Regions from separate parts of the Paenibacillus sp. JGP012 genome, predicted to be linked through region 2. Evidence: predicted binding sites of a transcription regulator. Region 2 holds the regulator's gene; the other holds the start of a gene.
What was found. Region 2 encodes Rex, which represses fermentation and respiration genes when NADH is low (regulators of the CRP and FNR family bind a similar motif). Its sites were predicted from a motif close to TTGTGAAATATTTCACAA; they were not measured.
Positions count from the first base shown of each region.

Region 1: the regulator Rex is predicted to act here: its motif matches at 5,026-5,043, upstream of nadA (quinolinate synthase NadA).

Region 1 is NZ_JACHKG010000030.1:16,383-24,787, reverse strand. It holds gene HNR77_RS24610 (serine/threonine protein kinase) at 1-598, shown strand, start outside; gene tilS (tRNA lysidine(34) synthetase TilS) at 643-2,082, shown strand; gene hpt (hypoxanthine phosphoribosyltransferase) at 2,135-2,674, shown strand; gene ftsH (ATP-dependent zinc metalloprotease FtsH) at 2,776-4,818, shown strand; gene nadA (quinolinate synthase NadA) at 5,115-6,053, shown strand; gene nadB (L-aspartate oxidase) at 6,089-7,726, shown strand; gene nadC (carboxylating nicotinate-nucleotide diphosphorylase) at 7,723-8,405, shown strand, end outside.
Region 2 is NZ_JACHKG010000015.1:65,711-74,115, reverse strand. It holds gene HNR77_RS18225 (acetate/propionate family kinase) at 1-855, opposite strand, end outside; gene HNR77_RS18220 (3-hydroxyacyl-CoA dehydrogenase family protein) at 852-1,724, opposite strand; gene HNR77_RS18215 (AAA family ATPase) at 1,858-3,360, opposite strand; gene HNR77_RS18210 (hypothetical protein) at 3,353-3,880, opposite strand; gene HNR77_RS18205 (DUF5590 domain-containing protein) at 4,200-4,730, opposite strand; gene HNR77_RS18200 (amidohydrolase) at 4,782-6,089, opposite strand; gene HNR77_RS18195 (redox-sensing transcriptional repressor Rex) at 6,073-6,729, opposite strand; gene dinG (ATP-dependent DNA helicase DinG) at 6,976-8,405, opposite strand, start outside.

The DNA of each region.
Region 1 (8,405 bases), on a different contig from region 2:
TTTTATTCGGCGTCAGGGAACAGACTGGACACTCCTGGTTGGGTTAAGGCTGTTACAGAAGCTTGGTCAGTTACATCAAGCCGGCTGGGTGTTTGGCGATCTCAAACCTCAGAATGTACTCGTCTCTGATTATGGACATGTTGAGCTCATTGATTATGGCGGTGTTACTTCGATTGGTCGAAGTGTCAAACAGTTCACGGAATGGTACGATCGAGGGTACTGGAATGCAGGTAGCCGAACTGCGGATGCTTCATATGATGTGTTTGCTTTTGCACTGCTACTGATTCATATTATGGAAGCAGACGCGTTGAAAGCTTTGGCTGCAGATGGACTGCCGCAATTGCGAAATGTTAATCAACTCGTGCGGCTGGTTGAACGAAGTGAGCGTTTAGGCCCTTTCCGGAACTGGATTATTCGAGCGCTCCGGGGTCAATTTCAGGATGCAGGCGTTGCTGCAAAGGCATGGAAGGAATTGATGGAACGCCCTGCACCTATGCGCAGACGCTCGAGAAATGGCACACCGCGCTGGCTGAAAAATGCCTTTGCTTTATCAGTCATTTTACTTATCGGGGTACTCATCTATGCACTGCGCTTCTAGACGGTAAGGGTGCATATACATAACGCAAGGAATGAGGAAAAGGTATGGAGGCTTTACGCTGGGACACACTGGTGAATAACGTACTGGATGCAGCGGAAGAGCATCAGTTATGGGTACCCGGGGATCGGATTGTCGTCGCTGTATCGGGCGGGCCGGACTCGGTGGCTTTTTTGCATATCATGTACGAGATCAGCAAGCAGCATGTACCGCTTGAACTGATCTGTGCCCATGTACATCATGGCTTTCGCAAAGAATCAGATGAAGAAGCACATCAGATGATGGAGCTGGCGAGTCAGCTTGGCATTGCATTTGAATGGATCAAGGCAGATATACCTTCCTATATGAAGCAGACAGGGCAAGGACCACAGGAGGCAGCCCGTAATCGGCGTTATGCTTTTTTACATGAGGTAGCTGATAAATACGGTGCTGCAAGCATTGCTTTGGCACATCATGCCGACGATCAGGCCGAGACGGTTATGCTTCATTTGTTGCGGGGGAGCGGCCTTTCAGGGCTGGCAGGAATGAAATTCAAACGGCGTGAAAAAAATGTGGAACTTATTCGTCCATGCCTTCGTATAAACAAGACGGACCTTGTAGAAGCTTGTAATACACAGGGTTTTACTTACTTTCATGATGAGAGCAATGATCAACGCAAATATCGGCGTAATGCGATTCGTTTGGATGTGCTGCCTTTTTTGGGGCAATATAATGGACAACTCACGCCGTCACTGAATCGACTTGCCGAAATTGTGGGTGAAGAAGACGATTTCATGGAGCAGAGTGCTCTTGACACATACAGGTGTCTAGTGCAGGTGAACGGTGGAAGGCAGACCTTTGAGGCGCCTTCCTTCTTGAAGTTACATGTCGCTTTACAACGAAGGTTGATTAAACTAATATTGAATTATCTGCCTTTGGACAGTGATTTTGTCGACTTTACCCGTATTGAAACTATTCGGCGCAAGGTTATGGATACCGATGTGACGACCTGGAGCCTGGATATAGGACAGACACTCGTTTGTACGCGGGAGTATGATCTCATCTCTTTTGGCATACGGACAGACGTACAGGATCGATCTTACGAGTATCGTCTTGCACAATGGAGCGGAACTTATGAGCTTTCACTCACCGAGATTAACCGATACATTCGGTTTATGACGATGAGTCCCGAGAACTATCATGTACCGGAATCGGCGGATCAAGCCGCTTTTGATGCGGACAGTCTGCTGATGCCGCTGGTTGTACGTTCACGGTTACCTGGAGATACCATGAAAGTACTGGGATTAAACGGAAGCAAAAAGGTGAAAAATATTTTCATCGATGAGAAAATTCCCCCATCTGTCAGACCATGTATTCCTGTGGTATGTGATGGAGCAGGCAACATCATTTGGTTACCGGGAGTTCGCCGGTCCGATGTAGCCCCTGTCAGGGAGAGCACTTCCGCAATCCTGTACATGACTGTAGGCGATTCAGCGATTCAGGGGTAGTGGTTATGGTTCAGGTAAGGCTTTCATAGTATAACTTAGGAGGTTCGCACAGTTGCAGAACGACATTCAGGAAGTATTGATCAGTGAAGAAGAAATTCAGAGTAAGGTGAAAGAGTTAGGTGCAACACTAAGTGCCGATTATGCTAACCGGAATCCTTTGGTCATTTGCGTGCTCAAAGGTGCGTTTATATTTATGGCTGATTTGGTTAAGAACATAACGGTACCGGTTGAGATGGATTTTATGGCTGTGTCCAGCTATGGTGCATCTACCAAGTCATCCGGTGTTGTCAAAATTATCAAGGATCTGGATGTATCTGTTGAAGGACGTGAAGTTCTGATTGTCGAAGATATTATCGACAGTGGACTCACACTTAGCTATTTGATTGAACTGCTGGAGAACCGCGGTGCCGAGACGGTGCGTGTGGTCACGCTGTTTGATAAGCCATCGGGTCGCAAAGTGGAATTGGAAGCCCATTACACAGGGTTTGACATTCCAGATGCGTTCATCGTTGGATATGGTCTAGATTATGCCGAGCAGTATCGGAACCTGCCTTATATCGGGATTCTGAAACCAGAAATTTATACTAGCTAATATCGTGCTAGGGCCCAAGCCCGAAGCTGTATATGGCTTCTATTGAGAAGCCGTGTCGGGCTATGTTAAAATAATTAAAGTGTCTCGAGAGGAGGTAGGGGATGAATCGGTTCATCCGGAATTCTGCTTTTTATTTGATTCTTTTTTTGGTTGTGGTGGGGATCGTTCAGTTCGTCAGCAATGGCGGTGAAGCCACCGATAATCCTAGATATGATCAGCTGCGTGCAGCGATCAAAGCCAACAATGTCTCCGAAGTGACGGTTCAGTTTAACGGTCAGACGTATCTCGTAACTGGTCGATACAAACAAACGCCTGACGGAGCCAAATCAGAAAATTTCTCAACGTATATTCCTCCTACGGATGAGGCAATCAACGAGCTTGTAGCTGCAAGCGAAACAAACAAATTTGAATATCACCAGGAACCAATGAAAGGTGACAGCATCTGGTTAACACTGCTGACCTCCTTTATTCCTTTGATCATTATGTTCCTGCTGTTCTTCTTCCTGTTTAATCAGGCACAAGGCGGCGGCGGTAAAGTAATGAACTTTGGCAAAAGCCGTGCTCGACTCTATAACGAAGAGAAAAAGCGGGTTACATTTGAAGATGTGGCAGGTGCTGATGAAGAGAAACAGGAGCTTGTTGAAGTCGTAGACTTCCTCAAGGACCCTCGTAAATTCGCAGCAGTTGGTGCACGGATTCCAAAGGGCGTATTGCTCGTAGGTCCTCCGGGTACAGGTAAAACATTGCTCGCACGTGCCGTAGCCGGTGAAGCGGGTGTACCATTCTTCAGTATTTCCGGTTCCGACTTCGTTGAAATGTTTGTCGGTGTCGGTGCATCACGTGTACGTGACTTGTTTGAAAATGCAAAGAAAAACGCCCCATGTATTATCTTCATTGACGAGATTGATGCGGTAGGACGTCAGCGTGGTGCTGGTCTTGGCGGCGGTCACGATGAACGTGAACAAACCCTCAACCAGTTGCTCGTTGAGATGGACGGATTTGGAGCAAACGAAGGTATTATCATCGTTGCTGCTACGAACCGTGCAGATATTCTGGACCCTGCGTTATTGCGTCCAGGTCGTTTTGACCGTCAGATTACAGTGGATCGTCCTGATGTTAAAGGCCGTGAAGCTGTTCTGAAAGTACATTCCCGCAACAAACCACTCACGAAAGATGTGAGACTGGATATTATTGCGAAGCGTACGACTGGTTTCTCCGGTGCAGACCTGGAGAACTTGCTGAATGAAGCGGCACTGCTTGCAGCCCGTCGTAACAGAAGAGATATCTCGATGCGTGAAGTGGATGAAGCGATTGACCGCGTCATTGTAGGTACGGAGAAGAAAAGCCGTGTTATCAGTGACCGTGAGAAACGCATTGTCGCTTATCATGAAGCAGGCCATACCATTGTAGGATACTTCCTGGAACATGCTGATATGGTACATAAAGTGACCATCATTCCGCGCGGACGTGCGGGTGGATATGTAATCATGTTGCCAAAAGAAGATCGTATGCTCGTTACCAAACAAGAGCTGCTGGATAAAGTAACCGGACTCCTTGGGGGCCGCGTTGCAGAGGAATTGTTTATCGGGGAGATCGGTACCGGTGCATACAGTGACTTCCAGCAAGCGACAGGTATCGTGCGCAGCATGGTTATGGAATACGGTATGAGTGAGAAATTGGGTCCAATGCAATTCGGAAGTTCACAAGGGCAGGTATTCCTTGGACGGGATATCGGTCATGAACAGAATTACTCGGATTCCATCGCATATGAGATCGACCAAGAGATGCAGCGCTTTATTAATGAATGTTATGAGAAGTGTAAAGCTTTGCTGATCAAACATACCAAAGAGATGCATCTGATTGCTGAAACATTGCTTGAGGTTGAAACACTGGAAATGGATCAGATCAAACAATTGATCGAAACAGGTTCCCTTACACCAAAAGCAGAAGGCGACAACTCAGGAGAAGGCACGCCAAGTGAAGGTGGCGAACCAATCATTGATAACATCGGTGATGTTCGTGTCCGTATTCAAGGCAAAGATGAAACATCTGAGCCGCTGGCTGGAGATATTCCTAACGAAGCTCCAGACGTAGATAAGGGCAGCAATGATCCGAATGATGGCGGCACCAAGCCAACATCTTAACATGTCATATAATCGGCAATTAGTCGGAATAAGAAAGAGAGCCCTCGGGGCTCTCTTTTTTGTAACAATTATTCCTTGGAAGTAGAAACGGATAATCGAGAGCTAGATGGCGAACCGGATAGAATGAGTGGGATATGAGGGGATATCCTGCCCTTTTTCATTTATTGACAGAGTCGTGAACGTTGTGTACATTAGTTGTTAAACCGCTTGTGATTCGTTTCTCAAGCAAACATAACGACTTAGGTTAACCCTATGAAACAGCGCTTGGCGCTGTCCCGATAAGGAGAGGATCACAGGTGGAAGCTCTGGCTTTAGAGCGCAAGGCTGAGATGAATCGTGAGCTGCGTGAGCGGCTGATGGAACTCAAGAAGGAACGTAATGCCATTATTCTCGCTCATTACTATCAACGTGACGAAGTACAGGAAGTCGCGGATTTCCGTGGAGACTCATTCCTGCTGGCGCAGAAGGCTGCACAGACGGATGCAGATGTGATCGTGTTCTGTGGTGTTCATTTTATGGGTGAAAGCGCTAAAATTCTGGCTCCAAACAAAACGGTTCTGATTCCAGATGAACGTGCCGGTTGTCCGATGGCTGATATGGTGAACGTAGACGGATTGCGCAAGCTGAAGGCACAGCATCCGAATGCGAAAGTAGTCACATACATTAACTCCTCGGCTGAGATCAAAGCAGAAACGGATATTTGCTGTACATCAGCGAATGCAGTTCGGGTTATCCAGTCCGTAGATTCTGATGAAATTATTTGGGTACCTGATAAAAATCTTGGACATTATGTGCAGCAGCACACAGACAAAAAGATGATTATCTGGGAAGGGTACTGCAATACACATGATATGTTGACGGTCAAAGATGTGGTGGAGATGAAAGCCAAATACCCTGATGCCGAATTCGTGGTGCACCCGGAATGTCGTCCTGAAGTTGTGGAGATGGGAGATTTTGTAGGCAGCACAACGGCCATTCTTGAATATTGCAAAAAGTCAGCAACAAAGGAATTTATCGTAGGTACTGAAGATGGAACGGGGTACCAGCTTCGTCTCGACAGTCCGGATAAACAGTTCCACTTCGCGACGAAGTTCCTTGTATGTCCGAATATGAAGGTCAACAATCTGAAGAAGCTGGTTAAATGTCTGGAAACGATGAAACCACAGATCTATGTTCCACCGGCTGTTGCTGATAAAGCCAGAGAATCACTAGAGCGCATGTTACTGGTGAAGTAACATGCGTTACTCTTGCTCCGAGACAGGTGAATGAGATGAAACCGCAGATACCGCAATATATACATGATTTTGATCTCTCTGCGCTGCCTATGGTGGAGACCGATGTGCTCGTGATCGGTTCAGGCATTGCCGGACTGTTCACGGCGATTAAGGCTAGTGAACAGCATCGCGTGCTGATGATTACGAAGAAGTCTTTACTTGAGAGTAATACCCGATATGCGCAGGGAGGCATTGCGGCTGTTATTGCTGAAGATGATTCGCCTGCGTACCACCTGCAGGATACCCTTGTTGCCGGAGCGGGTTTATGCCGCTCCGAAGCAGTAGAAGTATTGGTGAATGAAGGGCCAGAAGGCGTCAGGGAACTGATCCGTCTGGGGACATTGTTTGACCTGGAGAACGGCGAGCTGGCGTTGACGCAGGAAGGTGCGCATAGCCACCGCCGTATTTTGCATGCTAATGGAGACGCGACAGGATATGAGATTGTTCGTGCACTTGCCGTTGAGGTACATGAACATCCGGTAATTGATGTATGGGATGAGCATTTTGTCATCGACTTGATTACGGATCAGGGCGAATGTATCGGTGCTTTGGTTTTGAAGGAAGACGGCTCAAAAGTATTTGTCAGAGCCAAAGCTACGGTGCTGTGCTCTGGCGGGGCTGGACAGCTCTACCGTTATACAACCAATCCTGATGTTGCAACCGCTGATGGAGTCGCTATGGCATATCGTGCAGGTGCCGTTGTGCGTGATATGGAATTTATTCAGTTCCACCCTACCTCTTTGTGTTATCCCGGTGCTCCGCGCTTTCTGGTATCCGAGGCAGTACGCGGGGAAGGCGCATATCTGCGCAACGTAAAAGGGGAGCGTTTTATGGAAAAATATCATACCCAGCTGGAGCTTGCGCCACGCGATATCGTAGCGAGAGCAATTGTCAGCGAGATAGAACTAACGAACAGTACGTTTGTTTACCTTGATATTACACATGAGTCGCCGGAGATGGTAAAGCATCGTTTCCCTACGATCTATGAAACCTGTATGAGATATGGTCTTGATATGACAACAGACTGGATACCGGTAGCACCTGCAGCACATTACATGATGGGCGGGGTCAAAACCGATCTGAGCGGCGAAAGCAGCATACCCCGATTATTTGCCTGCGGCGAAGTGTCATCTACAGGTGTACATGGAGCGAATCGCCTGGCAAGCAACTCCTTGTCTGAAGCGATTGTATTTGGCCGCAGAATTGTGGAGCGTATCGAATCGCTGCCGTCGCTTGCACCGTCGCTTGGCAGAGATGTGAAATCTCGGAGCATGGATAATAGCAGTGCTGAACAGAAGCAGCAATCCAAACCGATATCAGAAAAACGGCTGAGCCTGCAGAAGATGATGGTTCGTAAAGTCGGTCTGAGAAGAAACGGCAAAAATCTGCAGCAGGCCCTGGATAATTTGCAGCAGGAGCTTCCGTTTTTGAATCAAAGCCTCAATTACAGAGAAGAGCTGGAATATGCAAACCTTCTTACCTGTGCATGGCTGGTGACTAGCGGAGCGCTTCATCGTGAGGAGAGTCGCGGGGCGCATTATCGTGAGGATTACCCGGCCAGAGACGATGCGATGTGGCAGAAGCATAGTCTGCAGCAGCGAGAACAAGCGATTGTGGAGGAATGGATGTCATGATATTGAATGGATACAATCAACAATTGATCGAGACAATTAAAGGCTGGCTGCACGAGGATGTAGGTGCAGGAGATGTCACCACCAGTGTGACCATCCCCACAGGCAGTGAATCCAAAGCTGTCATTCATGCCAAGGATCAAGGAATCATTGCAGGCATGCCTATTGCTGAGCTTGTATTTCAAGTCGTTGATCCGGCACTTCGTTTTACCGCAAAAGTGAGTGACGGTGATGCTGTCCATCCGGGTACGATACTGGCTGAAGTTGAGGGCAGCACACACTCCCTCCTGACTGGAGAACGGCTCGCGCTGAACCTGCTACAGCGGATGTCGGGTATTGCTACGCGTACACGTTCATACGTGGATGCACTCGAGGGTCTGAAGACGAGACTGGTCGATACACGCAAAACAACACCAGGTCATCGCCTGCTGGAAAAGTATGCTGTACGTGTTGGCGGTGGCGCTAATCATCGATTCGGGTTATACGATGCCGTTATGATCAAGGATAATCATATCAAAGGTGCAGGCGGAATTACTGAAGCGGTGCAGCGTGCGCGTGCTGTCATTCCGCATACGATGACGATTGAAGTAGAGACGGAAAATCTGGCCCAGGTACAGGAGGCCTTGCATGCCGCGGCAGATATCATTATGCTGGACAACATGCAGCCTGATCGGATGCGGGA
Region 2 (8,405 bases):
ACGCATATCACTGCTGATGCCGGAGATGGCCAGAAGTCCGCTGTGTTTATTAAGCATGGAATTCACTTCGCTGACGCTAAGCTCTTCCTTGTTCATTACATATGGTACAATTGCCGGATCGAGGTCACCACTGCGTGTTCCCATCATCAAACCTTCGAGCGGAGTCATACCCATAGATGTATCCACCGACACGCCACCTTTGACTGCAGTCACACTGCCGCCATTACCCACGTGACAAGTGATAATTTTCAGGTCTTCCAACGGACGGCCAAGATACTCTGCCGCTGTTTTGCTTACGTAATCATGGGAAGTACCGTGAGCGCCATAACGACGTACTTTATATTTTTTGTAAAGTACGCGCGGGATTGCATACAAGTATGCATGCTCAGGCATGGTTTGGTGGAACGCTGTATCGAACACCATAACCTGAGGTACACCCGGCATATTCAATTCAGCCGCACGGATACCCATCATAGCAGCAGGGTTATGAAGTGGCGCCAGGTCAAACAGACGGCGAATCTCAGCTTTGGCTGCATCATCCACCAGCGCGGATGCTTTAAATGCTTCACCACCGTGTACAACACGATGCCCAACTGCTTGAATTTCGCTAACAGAATCCAGTACACCATTCTCTTTATGCGTCAGAATGTCGATGACTTTACGAATTGCGGTAGTATGCTCAAGAATTTCGCTAACTTCCGTAATCTCCTCACGGCCAGTCGGTTTATGCGTCAGAATGGAGGAGTCCATCCCGATCCGCTCCACCAGACCTTTCGCCAGTACAGATTCATCTTCCATGTTATACAATTGATATTTAAGCGAGGAACTTCCCGCATTAATTACGAGTACTTTCACAGCCGGTCACCATCCTTGTCGTACTTGAAGAATCCTTCTCCTGTTTTCGCGCCCAGATGACCTGCACGCACCATTTTTTTCAGAACGGTAGAAGGACGGTATTTCAATTCTCCGAACTCACGGAACATTCTTTCAAGTGCTGCCTCAACGGAATCAAGTCCGAAACGGTCAGCCATCTCAAGCGGGCCATGCTGGAAGTTATATCCGATACGCATTGCATCATCAATGTCCTCTGCAGAAGCCACACCTTCTTGCAGAACATGAAGTGCCTCGTTAATCAGCAGACAGATCAGACGAGAAGTAACGAAACCAGGGGATTCATAGATCATAACACCTTTTTTGTCTACAACCTCTTCAACGAAACGACGAGTTTCTTCGAAAGTTGTATCCGACGTTTTGAGTCCGCGAATAATCTCAACAAGATCAACCCGGGATACCGGGTGAATAAAGTGCATACCAATAACACGCTCAGGATACTTGGTCGAGCTTGCAAGCTCGGTCAAACTCAGCGTGGAAGTGTTACTTGCCAGAATTACATTGCTTGGACAAACCTGATCCAATTGATGAAAGACTTTCTTTTTCGCTTCCAGGTCTTCTGTAATGGTTTCGATAACCATATCACAAGAGCCCAGTTCAGCAAGATGTCCTACTTTGGTAATCCGGGAGAGAATCAATTTCTTCTCTGCCTTCGTAATCGCCCATTTCTCCAGTTGTTTATCCAGATTGGTCTCGATCATATTGTACGCATGATCCAGCTTTTGTGTTGTGTGCTCCACCAGAAGCACATCAAGTCCTTTGGCTGCAAGCATCTGGGAAATACCTTGACCCATCGTGCCGCCGCCGACAACTCCTATTTTTTTGAAAAACATGGTTCTGCTCCATCCTTTCGGTTCTCTATTTCTCTATTGTACCCTGTTCGCCGAAAATTACAAATTTCGACCCAACAACTAATAATATCTTAGCACGAGTGAAATGTAAAAAAAAATAACCAGCATAAAGAAATTATGCTGGTAAACGGGCGCTGTCACGAAATTGACAACGAAATTGTTCTCCTGATAGAACTTCCTCACGCATCAGAATATCAAGCGAATTGTCGAAAATTGTCCGCTGCTCCTCAAGCCGGCGTTTGGTCTGCTCCATCAGCTCCTGCAAGATCATTTTGTTCTCACGCATCAGCTCTTCCGTCGTGACCATATCCATGTTTACGATGCCGAGCGAGGTCAAGCCGGAAGCCATCATCGTCTGAACAACATTGGTCGCCTGCTCAAAGTCGTTACGTGAACCTGTGGAACGCCCGCCGTAATACATCTCTTCAGCAGCTGCACCAGCGAGAGCAATCATAATCTGCTCCTCCAGAAAACGCTTCGTATACAGAAATTGTTCCTGCTGCGGATTGTGGCGCACATACCCAAGAGCCTGTCCACGCGGACTCAGAGCTACCTGGCTAACACTTCCCGGGCGCACAAGCTCTGCCATTATGGCATGACCGAGTTCGTGAATCGCAACCCTCTTTTTCTCTTCGACGCTCGATTCACGATCCGTTTTCTCACCCATCATCACTTTATCAATCGCAAGCGACAAATGACGCTGTTCAATATTGGTCAAGTCCTCACGCATCGCATAGATGGCAGCCTCGTTCATCACACTTTCCAACTGCGCGCCTGAGAAGCCATATGACTCTTCAGCGATCTTATCCAGATTAACACCCTGAGTTAAAGGTTTGTTCACCGCATGCAGCTCCAGAATATGCTTTCTGCCTTTTTTGTCCGGTAGATCGACCTGAATATGACGGTCAAAACGCCCAGGACGTGTCAACGCACTATCCAGCATTTCCTTACGGTTGGTCGCTGCAATCAGCAATATCCGAGGTGTCTCGGAGGTATATATACCGTCCATCTCTGTCAGCAGCTGGTTTAATGTCTGGTCGTACTCACGCTGCTGACCGCCCTCACGTTTACCGCCAATAACATCAATCTCATCAATGAAAATAATTGCATTTTCCTTGTTTTCCTTTGCCGCCCGCGCTCTGGCATCCTTAAACAAATCCCGGATACGACTGGCACCTACACCGACATACATCTCAACAAATTCACTACCTGATGCAGCTACAAAAACGGAATCGGTATAATGTGCCGCCGCTTTCGCCATCAGCGTTTTACCCGTTCCTGGAGGGCCTGTAAGCAAAATGCCTTTAAGCGGACGAATGCCAAACTTCTGTATCTCATCATGACGAATGAGAAAGTCCAGCGCTTCTCTTAGCTCCTGCTTGGCGCTATCCTGCCCTCCAATTTCCTCAAAGGTCAGCTTGGATGGCCCTTTTTTCTTCCGTTTACGCTCCTGGGCTGCACCCACAGTAATTCCTCCGCGCATCTGCATCATAAATAACAAGCCACCTACCAGCAGCGCAGCAATAAGAATAGGTACAATATTCACTCCGATAAATGCAAGAAAAATAATCAAAACAGGGACAAATCCAATGGCTGCTTCTTTCGTCCATTTAGGCATTAGGCCACACTCCTATCTGACCGGGTATACGCGGCAGGATAATAAACTTGCTGGCATCTCCGTCTCTCAGACTAACATACACATTGTTGTCATCCATTGCGGTGTTAACTTTGATCCCACCCGTCGCCATCTTCGATAGCGTAGGGGTAATCTCTGCATATTGTTTGTTTTCCATCGCTTGAGCGACTGTAAACATCGCATCGCCCCACCAGCTCTCCAAAGCTTCGTTCGAATGATCCACGACGTCCAGTTTAAGTGCACGTGAACCGATCAGGTTCTGTCCTTCTCGATGAATGTATTGCACGAGTCTGCCTAAATCGACATTAGGTTTCAGATCAAGTTTCATATGCACATCATTGCGGTTAATAGTTATCTGAGCACTGTTGACACCATCATACTGTGTAACCATCTTTTCAATCGGACTTTGTACAGCGACTTGTCGATATATGAACCAACCTCCAAACAACAGGACGGCAGAAACAACGGCAGTAATAATAATAGGCATTACTTTCAGCTTCAATTGAATTTCCCCTCCCAAAAATGAGCCTATACATGATCTACAGGCCTATATAGTTAGCTGTACATGATATCTGCAATAACTGTTGCAGATTTGTTTGCGTTATTTGTTAACTTCAGTACATATTTGAGTATATCACATCGTATATACAATATCGAAGGTGAAAATATGAATAAAATATTAAATTTAACTATATTAAAAGTTTCATGAATATCATCGATTAACACTATTAAACTTTAAAATAAGCTATTTTGACAGCATTTAATATCATGAACATGCCAAAAAACCGGTTCAGTCGATGTATCGACTGCCGGTTTCTTGGCTAGCTGTTAGGAACTGTATACACCAGGTCCACCTGCTCCCCAGTGCTGAATCGGTAAAACCGATAATAATTGTGTGTATCCGCTTTGTAATATACCTGCCAAACGTAAATATTATTCACCACTCCGGGCATGATCCGTTTAATCTCGCCGCCAGGCACATCAGATTCGAAGCGACTGCGAATTTGTGTTTCAGACATCCCGTTCTGCAACAGCTCACTGTGAACCCCGCCCGTACCTTGCACAGGCTGATTATTCATATCAAACTTCACCCATACCAGGATATCCTGATTATCTTTATTTTTGGCCGTCATCGTCCAATAGATATTGTCATCGCCTTCTTTTTCGCCCCAGACGTATTTGCGGAGCTCATCCGGTGATGTGATGCCGAGCTGGTCCTTCGCCGCCTGAATCGCCAGTGCTTCCTCCTGGCGCTGATCCTGTGTAACGTAGACATAATATTGCTGAAGTCCAAACAAAACCAGAACGAGGATGAGCAGCGATATCCAGATCCACTTCTTTTTTTTCTTCAAGAGCTGAACTTCCTTTCCTTGAAAAACTGCACACGGCAGCCTGTCTATTCCTTAACGAGCAAGCAGCTGGTCAAATGCCTGCTGAGCTTCTCGCAAAATACGCTCTTCATCAAGTGTCAAACATTCACCATGCTTCACTACCTGCTTCCCGTCAACCCAGACGTGCTGCACGTCCTTCGCAGAAGCAGAATATATCGTATGTGAAATCAGATCGGTATGCGGATAGAAATGAGCCTGTTCAATATCTAATGCAATAAAATCAGCCTTCATTCCCGCTTGCAGCATCCCTGTATCCTTCAGGAAGATAGACTTCGCACCGTAACCTGTTCCAAGCAGCAACGCCTCACCAGCAGGTACAGCTGTCGGATCGCCGGATACACCTTTATGGATAAGGGCTGCAAGCCGCATTTCCTCAAACATATCCAGATTGTTATTACTCGCAGGGCCATCTGTCCCCAGTGATACCGTCACTCCGGCTTTTAGCAGCGCTGGAACACGCGCTACCCCGGAGGCCAGCTTCAGATTACTCCCCGGATTGTGAGATACGGCAACATCATGACGCGCCAAAATTTCGATCTCTTCATCGTTCAGATGCACCGCATGAGCTACCAGAGAAGGGCGGGAGAAAAAGCCGTGTTTCTCCAGATGTGCCACTGGACGCAGACCATAATCTGTTACGTTTTGCTCAACTTCACGTAAGGTTTCTGACATGTGTGTATGCAGCGGCAGGTCCAGATCATGTGCAACCTGTACCAGCTTCTCTATGTAGTCTGGAGGACAAGTATAGGGTGCGTGCGGAGAAATTACGGTTGTGATGCGTCCACCCGCCTGTCCATTCCACTCACGTGCAAATGCTGCAGACTCTTCCAGCTTGCGCATCTGCTCTTCTTCCGAACAAAGTCCGATTACACCACGCGCAAGCGCAGCTCTTGCCCCGGACTGTTCCACCACTTTTGCGACCTGATCCATATGATCGTACATATCCAGAAATGCTGTTGTGCCGCCTTTCAACATCTCAAGCACGGAAAGCGATGCTCCCCAATACACGTCCTCGGAAGTCATTTTGGCTTCCATTGGCCACATTTTTTCCTGCAGCCACACTTGCAATGCCAGATCATCGCCATGGCCGCGAAGCAGTGACATCGCTGCATGACCATGCGTATTGATCAGACCCGGCAGGAAGAGGAGCCCTTTTCCATCCACTTTAGTCAGATGCTCGTTTCCTTCCGGCAGCGTCTCACCAATATGCACAATCTTGTCATCCTCAACAACCATATATCCTTGCACTACTGTCCAGTTGGAACCTTCGTTTACAGCAAATTTCCCGTTGTGAATTACCCATTTATTCGTTGTTGTCATCTTGCTCCTCGTCCTTCCCGTTCTCCAAGTAATAAGCCAGGCTCAGCAAATCTGTTGTAAAATCAGCATGATGGATACGTACATGCGGAGGTGTTTTCAGAATGGTTGGTGCAAAGTTGAGAATGGCTTCAATCCCCGACTCAATCAGCTGGTCAGCGACGTTCTGAGCTTCTGTATCAGGAACCGTGATGATGCCGATGCGGATGTTATCTTTTTGTACCGCCTCGGTCAGCTCTTCCATCGGTTTGACCGTCAGACTGTTGATCTTGCTGCCGATTTTCGGACCATATGCGTCAAAGATAGCTACAATCTTCATATTGTCCTTGAGGTACGCATTATAATTCGACAACGCATGTCCAAGATTACCGGCTCCAACCAGAGCCACATTGATCTGTTGGTCTATTTTCAGAATGTGACGAATCTTCTCAATCAAGTAAGAAACATCATATCCAATGCCTTTACGGCCAAAGTCACCAAAATAAGCCAGATCTTTGCGAATCTGGGCCGGATTCAAGTCAAGGCGCTGTCCAAGCTCCTGCGAGGAAACCGTTGTCACCTCACGCTGCACGAGTTCATTCAAATAACGCAAATACACAGGCAGACGTCTTACTACTGCTTCTGAAATTTTATCCGATTTCATTTATTGCTCCCCCTTACCATTGCCACGATAAAATTATAAATAATGCTGCGATATCAAAATACATATTGAAAAGATGGGCATTCTGTATATCTACCTATGCATAGCTGCATTATTTATATATATACAGAATGCCCTGCAAGTTAAATTTATAAGTCCATGATGTTCTGCCTGTAAAGTCTCTTTCGAGTGTAACGCCATGTTAAAGCACAATGCAATGCCATAGCTTACAAAAAATGAATATTTTTGCTACTCGGCAGGTTGATCCAGCCACTCGGAAATACGCGGTACCATCTGTTCTGTAAGCATATGTTCCATCTTCGGTCCAGGCAGTGAGTACAGGAAATACTTGCCGTAGTAGGCCTCGATCACACGGGTATCATACACGATGACAATACCCCGATCCTTGCCGGTACGAACCAGTCGCCCAAATCCCTGCTTGAACCGGATGACCGCCTGTGGAACAGACAGCTTCATAAATGGATTTTTTTTCTGCTCCACCAGCAGTTCACTCTTCGCTTCGAGTAGCGGGTGGTTCGGAGGCTGAAACGGCAGTCGTACAATCGCCAGACAGGTGAGAGCTTCGCCTGGAATATCTACCCCTTCCCAGAAGCTGCTCGTACCCAGCAGTACCGCCGCTTTGGCATCCTGGAATCTTCGGGTCAGCTTGGAACGATTGCCACTGTCCACCCCTTGGCCCAGCAGAGAAATGTCATTTCCCGACAAGGCCTCCTTGAGCGGATCATATACCTGGCGAAGCATTTTGTAAGAGGTGAACAGCACCAGCATCCGTCCACGAGTTGCAATCGCCGCTTCAGCCAGCGATTGCACCAGCATCTGTACAAAGTGTGCATCTCCGACACTGCCCTTCAGACTCGGGAAATCACGCGGGATCACCAGCAAAGCCTGCTCACGATAATTAAACGGAGAAGGAAGCATGGAGGTCAGCAGCCGATTATTGTCCGCAGCCTCCTGCAAGCCCAGCTGCTCGATCATAAACTGGAAGGACTTGTCGACAGACAACGTCGCTGATGTAAGCACAACGCTTTTCTTTTTGTCAAAAAACATCTCTTTCAGCTGTGCACTTACATCCACCGGAACAGCGTATAACTGAAGGGACTTGCTGCGGAACTGACCGCTGGCTTCCATCCAGTACACTGTCTTGGCATCGTCCATACGCATGAAGAATCGCAGATTCTCCTTCATTGTCGTCAAATCCTTCAACAGTCCGGTAATATCTGTGATCAGGCTGTCAGACTGATAATCATCCTGATCCTCTTTCACTTCAAGCAGCAGCTTGTCGCCTTTGCGAACCATATCGCCCAGAGTGACATAGATCTGGTTCTCCAGATCCTGCAGCTCCTGCCACTTCGCAGGCTTTTGTGATGCCTTCAGTCGCAGGGAGAATTGTCCTGTCTCGCCTGGTGACGCGTCGCTGCGTTCAGGAAGCAGGCTGAACAGAGCGTCGCTCAGACGGTCCCAGAGCTCCTTAACTTCCACAGCAAGAGGAAACATCTCATCCACCATGGAACCCCACTGCACGCCTTTCTCGTGTCCTGACAGCTGTGAACGCAGCATCGGAAGCTGTCCGTTACGGCTGTCCTTGAACAAACGTGTGAGTGTGTGCACAAGGGTAAAATACTTCATATGAAGACCCAGATGTTTACCCGCAACATCCT